DNA from 3 places in the Heyndrickxia faecalis genome. Region 2 is predicted to be linked to each of the others. Evidence: predicted binding sites of a transcription regulator. Region 2 holds the regulator's gene; each other region holds the start of a gene.
What was found. The regulator Rex, encoded in region 2, represses fermentation and respiration genes when NADH is low (regulators of the CRP and FNR family bind a similar motif). The targets are predictions, from matches to a motif close to TTGTGAAATATTTCACAA.
Positions count from the first base shown of each region.

Region 1 (4,645 bases), 670 kb from region 2:
TGCATCTTTGGGCTATGTCCACGCGATTGCGCACCAGTTCGGCGGTTTCTATAACTTGCCGCACGGCGTTTGCAATGCGATTTTGCTCCCGCATGTGTGCCGTTTCAATCTGATTGCGCGGAAAGAAAGATTTGCAGAAATTGCCGTTGCACTGGGTGAGAAGACGGATGGCCTGAGCGTCGACGAAGCGGCGGAAAAAGCCATTACAGCAATAGAAAGGTTGGCAGCACAGCTGAACATTCCGAAAGGCTTTAAAGAACTCGGGGCTAAAGAAGAAGATATCGAAATCCTCGCCCAGCATGCGATGCAGGACGCGTGCGCAGCCACAAACCCGCGCAAACCAACACAAAAAGAAGTGGAAGCGATTATAAAAGCAGCGATGTAAGGAAGAAGACGGAGGGGAATTTGAGTAAACTGGCACCTGCAGGCTGGGCACTTTTTCCAAGTGTCCGGCCTGCAGGTATTTTTTGTCTATACCTTTTTTCAAAAGACAGGCGTCCATGTCGCGACGGAAAAAACAGCTGGCGCAAATTTTCCGGATTGCAACCACCGCCCGCAATGCATACCAGGTTCTGGGCAAGTGGAAGATGAGCCTGTTGGATTGGAGAGGGACGAAAAAAATCCCCTTTAGAAGAACCATACGAGAGATTCAAAGCAAATGGCTCCCTGATGGTTTACCTAGGAGGGGTTACGTAAAATTAGACAAAGCGACAAGCACACAAATCGTACGTTCATCGCCCGTTTTGGAATTTATGATTTGCTCAGCGGTTGTAGCAAAATAACGTAATTTTGGTATTCATTTGAGAAACCTTTATGGATTTCTAATATTTCCTGATTTTTAAGGTTCAATTTAATTTGTCTTTGGTTTTTCTTTTCAAATGAATAAGATTGACGGATAGTACTATCTGATGAGGTGATTTGTACAAATGGTTTTCGGTTATGCGTTTTTTCATGGTCAACAAAAGACAATCTATATTTTCCTTCTTGCAGTTGTTTTCCCACTCTGTAATAACCGGAATGTTGAATGAAGTAATCTCCATTCTTATCTTTTTTTAATCTATATAAAACGAATTAATCATTTTTGCTCACTTCCTCGGTCCTTTTTTGGGTATATAGATTGTAACTATCCTAAAAAGGGCGGAGAAAAAATGTTGAATCAAGAACTTGAACAATTGCGAAACGCTATGCAAAACACAAGGGATAAACATCTTTATGAGCGTTATCTCTCTGTGCTGTTACATTTAGAAGGCCGGACTTATCCAGAAATTGCTAAGATTATAGGACGTACCCGGCAAACGGTCATGAATTACTGTCATGCTTATGAAGAAGGAGGAATCTCCAGCCTTCAAATGAAAAAACCAACAGGTAAACCTGAGAAATTAACGGAAGATCAACAAAAGCAGTTGGCCGAAACCATTATAAACAAAACCCCTGCAGAAGTTGGGTTCGAAGCAAAATACACTTGGACGCTCCCGTTAATCGCCGATTGGATCCAGCGTGAATTTCAACAGTCGTATACCCCAAGGGGCGTTTCTAAAATGTTACACCGGCTTGGGTTTAGCTATACAAAGGCCACATATACTTTGGCAAAAGCAGATCCTGAAGAGCAAAAAGCATTCAAAGAAGTCACTTTCCTAAAGCTAAAACAGCAACTGGAGAATGGGATCATCGATCACCTGTTATTCGAAGATGAGGCATTCATCCGTGCTTATCAGGCTCTGCAGTATAACTGGTTCCCAAAAGGACAGCAGCGAAAAATCAAAACATACGGCCAGCATAAGGGTGCAAAGCTGTTCGCTGCCATAAACTATGAAACCGGCGAAATTACGCACTATGAAGAAGAAAAAAGTAATTCCTTGGCCTTTAGACGTTTTGTAGAACTCATTTTAAGTAAATACCCGCAAGGTAAAATTGTAATGGTTTTGGACAACAGCAAAGTGCATCAATCACAATTTATCAAGGATTTCCTGAAAGAAAATCCACGAATGGAATTTGTTTTTCTTCCTAAATACAGCCCTGAGTAGAACCCAGTGGAAGGATTATGGAAGTGGCTAAAGCAAGATGTCGTAAACAACGTCTTTTTCAGCAAATTTTACCAAATTCGCTCCCACGTGGCGGAATTTATGAAACAAGCCAGCCAAAAGAGCCAAGAAGTCATTGACCGGCTGCTTGTTAGATTAGAGCTGTCAAAAACTTAAGTTCATCTTATATAGTATCTTTTCTGAACAGTATTTTTTGATTCCGATTTTATTAACGACTACATTTCTGTATCCCAATTTATAATCCAATATGGCATCGTCCGAAAAAGCAATCAAGAAATAAATTGGCAAAAACCAAATTAAGACGATTTGTGCTCCATGCGCTCTGCTTGAGCCTGTCAGGAAAAATGCAAAAGCAGGATCCCACTTATCACCAAACTGGATTTGGTTGATAAGTAATTGTATGATTTCCACACAAGGAATGAATAAAATAAGGAGAAGACAAACCAAACTGAGTTTATTATGTAGTATTCGATAAGAATGACTTTGCAGCATTTGTACCCTCCGCAATTTTCCGTTCAATTAATTTTTTTCTATATCCTTCCTCAAATCTTCTCTTTCTGTAACTTATTTTAATGAAAAAGGACTTTAATAGAAATATTTTTTTGTTAAATATGAATATTATATACATATAATATTTTCTCGGATTTTGGCTTGTAAAATAGGGCAGCTCTGACGGCCTATCAATAGTCTTTTCTCGTGTAATCGCTTCATAAACGTTCAAAATATATACAAACACAAACAGGGAAAAAGGGGATATGATAGAAAGGCAGTTGTTTGTGATATGATTCACAATTAAACATTTTTCATGTTGGAGATGGTGTTTATGTACGAGGCCGTTGAATCTGTTGTTCAAATGGCATTAAATAAGAAAAAATATCTGGAAGAATCCTTGCTTCGTTATGTGACAAAAGCAGCGTTGGCAAGTATGTTCATCGGTTTTGCCATTATAATATGTTACCGTCTTGCTGAGCCGTTTTTTGATGCGAAGTCTCCGGTTACTTCCTTTATGGCTTCAATATTTTTTGGCGCAGCGCTTGTGCTTATTATGTTTGGCGGCGGCGAGCTTTTTACCGGCAATACGATGATGATGACAATGAGCACGGTAAAAAAAGCGACAACTTGGAAAGATGCGCTCACAAACTGGGTGGCAACGTATGCCGGAAATTTGATCGGTGCGGCGATTTTCGCGCTGTTTATCCATTACAGCGGACTCTATGCGGATTCGGATAACAGCCAGTTTTTAATGTCGGTTGTTGGTGGGAAAATTAGCCTGACGACGGCCCAAATGTTTTTCCGTTCGATTCTTTGTAACTGGCTTGTTTGTTTAGGGTTCTGGGTTCCGATAAACGTAAAGGGAGACGGGGCTAAAATCGCTTCGATGATGCTGCTCGTGTTTGGCTTCGTCATTTCAGGCTACGAACACAGCATTGCCAATATGGTGCTGTTCTCGCTGGCACTTGCCGCACCACACCCGGATACCATTACACTCGTGGGCATTTTGCACAACCTTGGTGTGGTAACGCTCGGCAATATGATTGGCGGCGGCGTCTTTGTCGGTGCCATGTACGCCTTCTTAACATCAAAGAAAAAAGAAAAAGTGCCGGTTGCTGTTGTTGACACACACACCGTATCCCCTTTTTCGGCTGAAAAAATCAAGTAATATAAAACGAGCTGCCTGATAGAGGGCAGCTCGTTTTATATCGAAAAACCTGATCCGTTTCATTAGCTTTGAATCAGCTGCAGGAATTGCTTGGTCCGTGCGTTTTTTGGATGATGGAATACTTCTTCCGGTTTGCCTTGCTCCAGGATGACACCGCCATCCATGAAAATCACCTTGTCTGCAACTTCGCGGGCAAACCGCATTTCGTGTGTGACAACGGCCATTGTCATCCCTTCTTCAGCAAGCTCCTTCATCACATTCAGCACGCCGCTCACAAGTTCCGGGTCCAGTGCGGATGTCGGTTCGTCAAACAGCATTACTTCCGGCTCCATCGCAAGCGCCCGCGCAATCCCGGCGCGCTGCTGCTGACCGCCGGAAAGGCTTGCCGGATACGCATCTTTTTTATCAAGCAGGCCTACCTTTTCCAGCAGTATTTCAGCTTTTTTTACTGCATCCTGGCGGTTTTTCCTTTTTACAATGATGGGCCCCTCAATCACATTTTCGAGAACCGTTTTATGCGGGAAAAGATTGTACTGTTGGAAAACCATGCCGGATTTTTGCCGCAAAGCCGCGCGTTCTTTTTTACCGGGATGTTGGGAAAAGTCAACGGATACATCACCGATCTGTACTCTGCCTTGATTTGGAACTTCAAGAGCATTCATGCAGCGAAGCAGCGTGGTTTTACCAGAACCGGATGGGCCGATGATGACGATCACTTTCCCTTTTTCAATGGTTAAGTCAATTCCTTTTAGCACTTCAAGGTTGCCGAATTGTTTATGTAACCCTTCTATTCGAATCATACAGGTCCCTCCTTACTTGCTGATGTATTTATCAAAACGGCCTTCCAATTTTTGCTGGATTATTGAGAGAATCAAACAAATCACCCAGTACAAAAAGGCCGCTTCGACATACAGCAGCATAAATTGATAAGTGGTGGAGGCAA
Region 1 covers NZ_CP158453.1:1,020,013-1,024,657, forward strand. Annotated here, with positions in the region: gene ABR335_RS04695 (iron-containing alcohol dehydrogenase) at 1-385, shown strand, start outside; gene ABR335_RS04700 (hypothetical protein) at 751-1,002, opposite strand; gene ABR335_RS04705 (IS630 family transposase) at 1,149-2,024, shown strand; gene ABR335_RS16815 (hypothetical protein) at 2,031-2,198, shown strand; gene ABR335_RS04710 (formate/nitrite transporter family protein) at 2,866-3,702, shown strand; gene ABR335_RS04715 (amino acid ABC transporter ATP-binding protein) at 3,765-4,502, opposite strand; gene ABR335_RS04720 (amino acid ABC transporter permease) at 4,515-4,645, opposite strand, start outside.
Region 1: ABR335_RS04710 (formate/nitrite transporter family protein) is a predicted target of Rex. The motif match lies at 2,817-2,834, and genes of this name have one in related genera.

Region 2 (4,645 bases):
CGCCGCTTAATGTCCGGATCGGGGTGTTGTAGTCGTACTGGTCAAAACGGAAGCCATGCAGAACGGACCGGATATCCGCTTCGATCTGATATCCGCCTTCATCTTTAAAACGTGTCTGCAAAGTATCATAAGCATGCAGCACTTTTTCATACTCCGCCGGGCGGTTATAAATCTTAGGGTCGGCCATTTTTTGTTCGTATTCGCGAAGCTGTTTTTCCATATCCAGCAAATTTTTAAAAACCGACATCATTTCGTCCCAAATGGACAGATCCGATTCGAGTCCGGTATTTTGGGCGAGATAACCGATTTCGACACCATTCGGCATAATGATGGAACCTTCATCATAAGAAAGCTGGCCGGCGATGATTTTCAGGAGGGTCGATTTGCCGGCCCCGTTTCTCCCGACCAAGGCAATCCGGTCTTTTGTTTGAATTTCTAATTTTATATCCGATAAAATAAGTTCAGCGCCATAATATTTTGTGACTTGTTGAACTTGCAGCAACATCATCTTTATGTTCACCTCTATACCATTGTAAGTGTACAGGAAGGCGAACTGCAACTCAACCGGCGTGATCGCAGTTCTGAAGAGTAAATTCATCAATTTTTAGATGTTTTATGATAAAATGACTTATCCACATTTAGAAAATTTTTCCATCTATTTTTTCTGCTTTCAAAGTCAAAAAGAGCCGAATTTGCAAATTTCTTTTTTAAAATTGTGGATAACTTCAAAAAAACCTTTTTTTACATCACATCCTTTGCTATAATATAACCATTAAGTAAACCTTACTTGTATTGGCTTACTTAAATGGGTGAAATCCTCGTCTGTTAAAATGCGTGTCCGAAACGATTCCAACAGATTTGAGGATTTTTCTTTTGCCGTTTTTTTGAGTGCTTTTAAGATTGACGAACCTTTTTCAAACAGCTGTCTAATAATATCTGTTATTTGAACTAATAAATAATGATTTTTCATGGCTGTGTAGTTTTGGCTATTGGCATGTTCTATATTGTAACGATTATTTTTTTGTTCGTTAAATCCTTGATTTTCAATCTTCCAGCGGCTTCTTCCTGCAGCGATGAGTCGTTCCACGTTCTTTTTCGTGATTTTAATATCCGTTATAAATACATACTCTTTCGATTTCCCATCCTCTGTTTTCATTGTGGCCTCCATCAGATTGACCGTTCTGTCTTTGTAGGCAATATCATTCACCCAAACTAATGAATTCTGATCCTTACTTTGTTCCAGCTCTTTTATTGCCTTAAACTCCGTCGAGATACTTTTAATTCTCCCTTCCTTAAATCTGCATATATATTTCCATTTGTGCGCCCTGCACAGATTAAATACCGTTTCACATGCATAGAGACTATCTCCCAAGATACAAATCGGTAGTCTTTTAAATATTTTTTTTATTTTCTTTGCCAGCCTGTCGAAGGCTTTTAATTCACAATCTTGCTTAGAAACATTTTCTGATTCATTTTCGATAAATTCGGAGGCAATACTGAAGACCATATCCCCCACGACAAGCTTGGCTTCAAGTACATGGTGCATATAAAGTACGTTCGTTTCTCCTGTTTCTTTATTTGTATATGCCCGTCTCAGGCAGTGTTTACAATGTTTCTTATGAAAGGTGTGTAATCCAGTTCCATCAATGATGACACCCCAGTACTTTCCTTCAATTCGATAAGACTCGAGAGACCTTTTTTTCAATAATTCTTTAATCATATACGTTCTAATTTTTTCTAATTCATTTACATCTAAGCCAGATAAAAAGTCGTTAATTGTATCATAATGTGGAAGTTCTTCAAGAAAATCTAAGCCTAACACCTTCCCTACATTTTTAATACATTCTTCTTTATTAAAACGCTCACTCATGTTTCTCATGGATTTTAGGCCGGTCATATTTTTCAACATCATCGTAAATAAAAGGACCTCTGGACCATAAGTGATATAGCTTTGATGTCGGTGGTCTGCTACCTTTTTTAGGTTATTCATCAGGTCTTTGAAAAAATGCTTCTGAATTTTAAGGAACTCGAAAAAATAATTTGCTTCTTTTTCACGATTTCTTTTTTCTTTTCTAGTAACCAAAATAAAAACCCCCTCAAAACAGCCAAGTTTAATTAGGGCTTGCTGAACGAATCAAATTTTAGCTTGTATTCGACTTGTCACTAAGCCATACCAAAATATTCGTCCAGCAAGCTCTAATTATTTAAATTATTACATATTTGGCCGTATTTTTGGGGGGGATACTTAAATTATCACGAAAAATTTTTACTCCTCAGAGCTGCGTGATCGGAATTTGTCAAAAAACTTTTCACATAAATTCGTAAAAACCCATGAAAAAAATGCTTACTTGTGATATATTTAACATAGTTGGAGAGAGAAAAAGACGCATGCAGGCATTTTTTTAAAACATATTTTTTCTTTGCTCAGATAGGAGTAATATTATAATGAAGAATGGCAGCGCTGCCATTCTGGAATGGACGCACGATTGGAACCAACAGCACAAAAAACTTAAGCTTTCAACTTGGGGGATTTCACATGAAGGATGAATCAGTAAAAATACCGCAAGCCACTGCAAAACGGCTTCCATTATATTACCGGTACCTGAGAAATTTATATACACTTGGCAAGCAAAGGGTATCCTCGGCGGAACTGAGTGAAGCGGTGAAAGTCGACTCCGCTACGATACGCAGGGATTTTTCCTACTTCGGGGCACTTGGAAAAAAAGGTTATGGTTATAATGTAAAATATTTATTGTCTTTTTTCGGCAAGACGCTGAACCAGGATGAGATCACAGATGTAGCGCTGGTTGGCGTTGGGAACCTCGGTACAGCCCTTTTGAATTACAATTTTTCGAAGAATAACAGCGCACGGATTGTGATGGCATTTGACAATGACCCCGGGAAGGTGGGGAGCCATGTTGGCAATGTGCCTGTTTACAGCATGGACGAATTAAGAGAACGGCTTTGCGCGGAAGATGTGACGGTTGTGATTTTGACGGTCCCCGCTTCCAGTGCCCAGGCAGTGACAGACGAGCTTGCCAGTACAAATGTAAAAGGCGTTTTAAACTTTACACCTGCCCGGCTGAACGTGCCGCCGGATATCCGCGTCCATCATATTGACCTGGCCGTGGAACTGCAGGCACTGATCTACTTTTTAAAACATTATTCAAATGATGAAGAAAATTTGAAAGAAACAAAAGAGCCGGTTGCGAAGCCATAGCCAAAAAGCTTTTTTTCCGTTATCATAGTGGGTACAGGGGGTGGCCCGATTGAAAACGGAATGCAGGCGCAAATGGCAATGGCCGGATTTGGCTGTGGCGTGCAAAGGGAAAAGGGCGGATTCAACGCCGGCACTTAAAGGGGAACGGCGATGAATACGAAAAAAATGCCGGTTACCGGACACATCCAGGAATTGAGAAAGCGGTTAATTACCGTTCTCATTTTCTTTCTGTTTGCCCTGGTTGTTGGCTTTTTTACCGCAAAACCTGTTATACGTTATTTGCAGCATGCCAAAAATGCCGGCATGTTCACGATGAATGCCTTCAGGGTAACCGATCCTATTAAGGTTTTTATGGAAGTTTCGGTTGTGATCGCATGCCTATTGACCCTGCCGGTGATTTTGTACCAGCTTTGGGCGTTTATAAGCCCGGGGCTGTATGAGAAAGAAAAGAAACTGACATTAAGTTACATTCCTGTTTCCATCTTGCTTTTTATAGCCGGCGTTTCTTTTTCCTATTTCGTGCTTTGTCCGCTGATGGTGAAGTTTATGATGGGCTTGTCAAATGAAATGGGCATTCGTGCGGTGATCGGGATCCGGGAGTATATTCAGTTTCTGCTAGAGATCACGCTTCCGTTTGGCTTTGTGTTCCAAATGCCGGTCGTGGTCCTGTTTCTGACCCGGCTTGGCATCATTACGCCGAGACTGTTGAAAAAGGTAAGAAAATATGCGTATCTTGCTTTGATTGCAGCTGCCGGCATCATCACCCCGCCGGACGTGTTTTCGCAGCTGATTACCTTTGTTCCACTCGTTTTGCTGTATGAAGCAAGCACACTGATTTCGAAAATGGCGTACCGCAATGCCAAAAAAGCGGCAAAAGAAATGCCAATGGATGAACAGACGATTGCTTCTGAATAAGAAAGCCGTTTTCCGGACGGAGCCGGAAAACGGCTTTTATTTTTTCACTGAGTTTTTCAGCTTGAAATGGAGAAAGATCAGCCTGATGCCGGAACCCAGATCCAATGTTGCAATCAACAGCAGTAAATAAGAAAAAAAGCCCCAGCCGCCCACTTGTACCTGCTGAATGGCAAAATAAGTGAACAAAGCCCCGAGCAGGCAGTTTACAATCCCTGAAAAAAGTGGTCTCATTATAGAAGTCCTCCAATTGAGCTGTAAATTTCATGTACGGATGTCTGCAGAACGGACGGGTGCAAAAGCAGCCTCACGACCACAATCGTGTTCATGGAAACATGCGCAAACATGGAAACGGTGATCCGGTTTGTTTTCTCGTATAAATAAGCGAGCGTCAGCCCTAAAAGGGAATATAAAAACAAGTGGCTCGGTTCGGTATGCGCGAGTCCGAAAATAACCGAGCTGACAATACCGGATAAAAGGAATGAAAAGCGCCTGCGCAGCGTGCCGAAAATG
Region 2 covers NZ_CP158453.1:350,630-355,274, forward strand. Annotated here, with positions in the region: gene ABR335_RS01700 (ABC-F family ATP-binding cassette domain-containing protein) at 1-508, opposite strand, end outside; gene ABR335_RS01705 (transposase family protein) at 773-2,083, opposite strand; gene ABR335_RS01710 (redox-sensing transcriptional repressor Rex) at 2,537-3,220, shown strand; gene tatC (twin-arginine translocase subunit TatC) at 3,371-4,135, shown strand; gene ABR335_RS01720 (YdiK family protein) at 4,172-4,366, opposite strand; gene ABR335_RS01725 (CPBP family intramembrane glutamic endopeptidase) at 4,366-4,645, opposite strand, start outside.

Region 3 (4,645 bases), 1.6 Mb from region 2:
GTCGCATCATTCCGAATTGGGGAATGCCGTTGCAAAAGAATACCCGCATCTCGATTATATCGCCATTTGCATGGTCGGAAAGAAACGGATCAGTTTCAGGACGATTCATGACCATATTGACGTATCGGAAATTGCCAAAAAATACGACGGGGGCGGGCACAAAAAAGCATCGGGGGCCGTGCTGACGGAAGAGGCGTTCCGGCAGTTTGTCGTCGAAACGTTTAAAACAGAACCGCTGAAACGCGATTTTGCCCATAACCAGTCCAATATCAAAGGGCAGGAAGCGGGATGTTTATACCAAAACCGCAGCGGGGAACCGATCTTTATTTATAAAGACCCTCAAAAAGGCTGGGCGATCGAAGCAAGAGGCTTAAAGCAGTCTCCTTCTTTTTCTGCCTTTGAAGAAGCGGAAAAATTTGTAAAGCGCCAGTTCCAAGCATGGCTTACCCACGATGAGGCGTATTTGGAATATATGGACAAAAAGAAAAAAAGAAGCAAAAGTGGTTTGTAAAGCTGCCCGGTGATGCCGGGCTTTTTTTCGTGCAGGTATAGAGCCGGTTGCGGCCAATTTGCACGAAAAAAAAGCGCGGCCTGCAACTTAGGTTTGCCGGGGAAAAAGAGGCTTAAAAAAGGCGCATCCGCGTTTGGATGCGCCTTTTTCCTTAATATACAAGTGAGAATAACCCGTTAATATGGGCCAGGTAACGAATATTGCTTGCTTCTTTCATAGCGGAAGCAGGGAAGCCTTTTAATTGCGTTTGGTTTTCCCCGATAAACGCAATGGCATCTTTTCTGCCGAGGCTTGCAAGCGTACCGGAGTTGACCGGCTGGAACGTCTGCATTTTTCCGCCTTTTAAATAAGCATAAAGATTATAGCCGATCAATTCGCCCATTTGCCATGACATTTGTGCTGTTGGCGGATAAGGGCGTGCGCCTTCTGACGGGAAGACAACCGCGCTGTCGCCTGCAACAAACACATCCGGGTGGGAAGTGGATTGCAAAAAGGCGTTTACCGTTGCACGCCCGCGGTTTACTTCAATCCCGGAATTCGCAACGACACGGTTTCCTTGCACGCCGCCCGTCCAGACAAGCGTCTTCGTTTCGATTTTCTGGCCGTCTTTTAATTCCACGACATTGTCTTGGAATTTTGTAACAGGGATGCCTGTGAAAAATTGCACGCCGCGCGCTTCCAGGCTCTTCGTTGCCCGCTCAATCAGATTTGGCGCGAAGTTCGGCAAAATGGAAGGCGCCGCTTCGACACAAATAAGCGAGATTTCGGAAGGGTCGATCGCAAATTTTTTCGACCATACCGGCACCTTGTCCGCCAGCTCACCAACCAGTTCAATCCCGGTCAGGCCGCCACCGCCGACAACAAATGTGGCATCCGCTTTGTTTTTCGTTTTGACATACTGCGCAAGGCAGGACTCGATATGGGCATGAATGCGTTTCGCATCGTCCACTGATTTTAACAGAAAGCTGTTTTCTTCAAGGCCCGGAATGCCGAAGAAAGCTGTTTCGCTGCCGAGTGCGACAACGAGCACATCGTAATTCAGCTTAAAGCCGCTTCCGAGCGATACTTCTTTCGAATCAGGCGAGATTTTTGTGACTTCATCCACCTGAACGTCGACATCTTTACCTTTAAACAGTTTTCTGAGCGGAAGCGACACCCGTTTTTCAGAAACGCCGCCCGCCGCCAGACGGTGCAATTCCGTAATAATTTGATGGTCCGGCACACGGTTTACGACCGTGATCGCTGCATCGTCTTTTGACAAATATTCACGCGCTGATAACGCAGATAACAGGCCGCCATAACCGGCCCCTAAAATGACAATTTTTTTACTCATATGGATCCCCCGTTTTCATTAGTTCTCATTCACCTTACTGCTGTTTGCTGCGTTCTTCCGCGACTGCAAGATAAGACTGCAGGAAACGGAACAGCTTCTGGGCTTGCGGATCTTTCAGCAACCTCAACAGGCCGAACAATCCGATTGTGTCTGTGGACGTCTCGGCACGGTCTTTTGCTTCAATCGCAGTTTGGGCAAGCCCCTTTGCTTTTTCGGCAACGGGATCCAGAAAGCCTAGAAATCCGCCTTTAAAATCATTGACCAGCACTTTATCTGTCATAATGGATTGCGCAAAATCATAGGCTTTGTTTAACATGGTGACCAGTTCGGCCATTTTCGGCAGGCTTTCAACCAACACCGTCAAAGATTGCTGGATTTCCGGATCCAATAATTGATCCAGCAAATCTTTCTGTACGACTGCCGTTTCCGGGGTTACTTCCGGTTTTTCTTCAGGATTGCCTTTTTGAGCTGAAGTTTCTGCCATCTTCTATTTCTCCTTTTCTGATGGAATTCCCACACATATGTAGATGCAAAAAAATATACGGGTTCCCTGATTCCCCCCTCCTAATTGTGAATTTCCTCCCATAATTACGTACCAAGATTCACAAAGAAAGGTGATGAAACCTCATACATGACTAGTATATCAAATTTTCACCGTATAGAAAGTAATTTGCTTTCCATTTTCGGGGGAAATCCGCATGTAAGCTTATTTTCTGTCCCGGCTGCCTGGGTTATGCATAGCAAAATATTTTGCTTGCATTTCTGCGACTGCTGTTGTAAGATAATTAAAAATACTGAACGTGAACGAAGGAATAGTAGGCGGATCACCCTTGCATAAGAGAGCGGCACCCACAGGCTGAAAGGTGCAGCAGCAGGCGGCCTGCCGAACCTGCCTTCCGAGTCCCGGAAAACCGGGCGCAAAGTTTTGCGTTATCAAAAAAGAGCGGGGCGCAAATGTCGCCCAAAAAAGGTGGTACCGCGAAAAGCAAGGCCTTTTCGTCCTTTTTACAGGGACGGAAAGGCCTTTTTGTTTCACCTTTTTTAGAAGGAGAGAAAAGCCATGGAGAAAAACAGAGTCGTCGTAAAAATCGGAAGCAGTTCTTTAACAAATGACGCCGGTGAAATCGATGAACAGAAGTTTGCCGATCATATCGGCGCCCTTGTCGCATTGCACAAAGCCGGGCATGAGGTGGTCGTCGTTTCATCCGGCGCCGTCGCGTGCGGGTTCCGGCTGCTCGGTTACCCGGCGCGGCCCGTCACGTTAAAAGGGAAGCAGGCTGCTGCTGCTATCGGCCAGAGTGTGCTCATCCAGCGTTACAGGGAAGCGCTCGGTACTTACGGCTTAATACCGGCGCAAATTTTGTTGACCCGGAAAGATTTTTCCACAAAAGACCGGTACCATAACGCTTATTCAACGATAACAGAACTTTTGCGCCGCGGCGTCATCCCAGTTATCAATGAGAATGATTCCGTGTCGGTCTCAGAACTGACTTTCGGCGATAATGATATGCTGTCAGCGCTTGTCAGCGGGCTTGTCCACGCCGGATGCCTCATCATTTTAACGGATGTAAATGGGCTGTACAGCACGAATCCAAAATACGACCGTTGTGCGCAGCGCATTGATTTTATCGATCATATTACGCCCGAGATGATGAAAATGGCTGGAGGCGCCGGGTCGAAAGCAGGAACAGGCGGCATGTTGTCAAAGTTAAAAGCCGCAAATACAGCGGTTTCCCTCGGCGTCCGGGTGTTTATTGGAAAAGGAAAAGGGTGCGATAAACTCGTCAGGATACTCGAAGGAAAAGGGGACGGCACGTATATCGGAGCCACCCGCCCAGCTGTAAAGAGCCGGAAACAATGGATCGCGCTGTTTTCGGAAAGTGCCGGAAAAATATACATTGACCGCGGCGCGGAACAGGCTTTGCTGCAAAAAGGGAGCAGCCTGCTTCCGGCAGGCATTCAAAAAATTTCCGGCACATTCCAAAAAGGCGATGTCGTGGACGTCTACGGCGCAAAAGGGCTGCTTGGAAAAGGGGAAGTGCTTTACGGTGCAGAAGAGCTGTTGCGCGTGCTTATGAGGCCTAGCGGGCGGGCAGCAGAAGAAGTCATTCACCGCGATCATTGGGTGCCTTTAAACAGAAAGGGGCTGGGTTAAATGTCTGAAGCCGCAGAAAAAGGAAAAAAAGCGAAGAATATCAGCATGGTACTCGCCAAAAAAACAACGGAAGAAAAAAACAAAGCGCTTTTGGCGATTGCCCGTGTTTTGCTTGAGGACCGGGAAACGATCATTTTCGAAAACAAAAAAGACCTCAGGCGGGGGAGCCGGGCGGGCCTTCCGGAAAATATACTCGACAGGATGATGCTGAACGAGAAGCGGATCCATGATATGTCAGAAGCGGTCCGGCTGCTTGTGAAATTAAGAGATCCGGTCGGGGAAACGGTCGAGGAAATCAAGAAAGAAAACGGATTGCTCATCCTCAAAAAGAAAGTGCCGGTCGGTGTCATCGGCATGATTTACGAAGCGCGCCCGAATGTTACGGTCGATGCTGCCACGCTTGCGATCAAAACGGGCAATGCGGTCATTTTAAGGGGAAGCTCGTCTTCCATCTGCTCAAATCAGGCGCTCGTCTCTTCCATTCACCGCGCATTGGCGGAGACAGGCTTTCCTGAAGATGCCGTCCAGCTCATCGAAGATACAGGCAGGGAGGCGGCAACAGAAATGTTCCACCTTCGTGATTATCTTGATGTCTTAATCCCGAGAGGCGGGAAAAAGCTGATTGATACTGTTGTCCGCGAAGCTT
Region 3 covers NZ_CP158453.1:1,921,583-1,926,227, forward strand. Annotated here, with positions in the region: gene ABR335_RS09365 (DHH family phosphoesterase) at 1-511, shown strand, start outside; gene ABR335_RS09370 (NAD(P)/FAD-dependent oxidoreductase) at 663-1,844, opposite strand; gene ABR335_RS09375 (DUF1641 domain-containing protein) at 1,879-2,328, opposite strand; gene proB (glutamate 5-kinase) at 2,905-3,999, shown strand; gene ABR335_RS09385 (glutamate-5-semialdehyde dehydrogenase) at 4,000-4,645, shown strand, end outside.
Region 3: ABR335_RS09375 (DUF1641 domain-containing protein) is a predicted target of Rex. The motif match lies at 2,413-2,430, and genes of this name have one in related genera.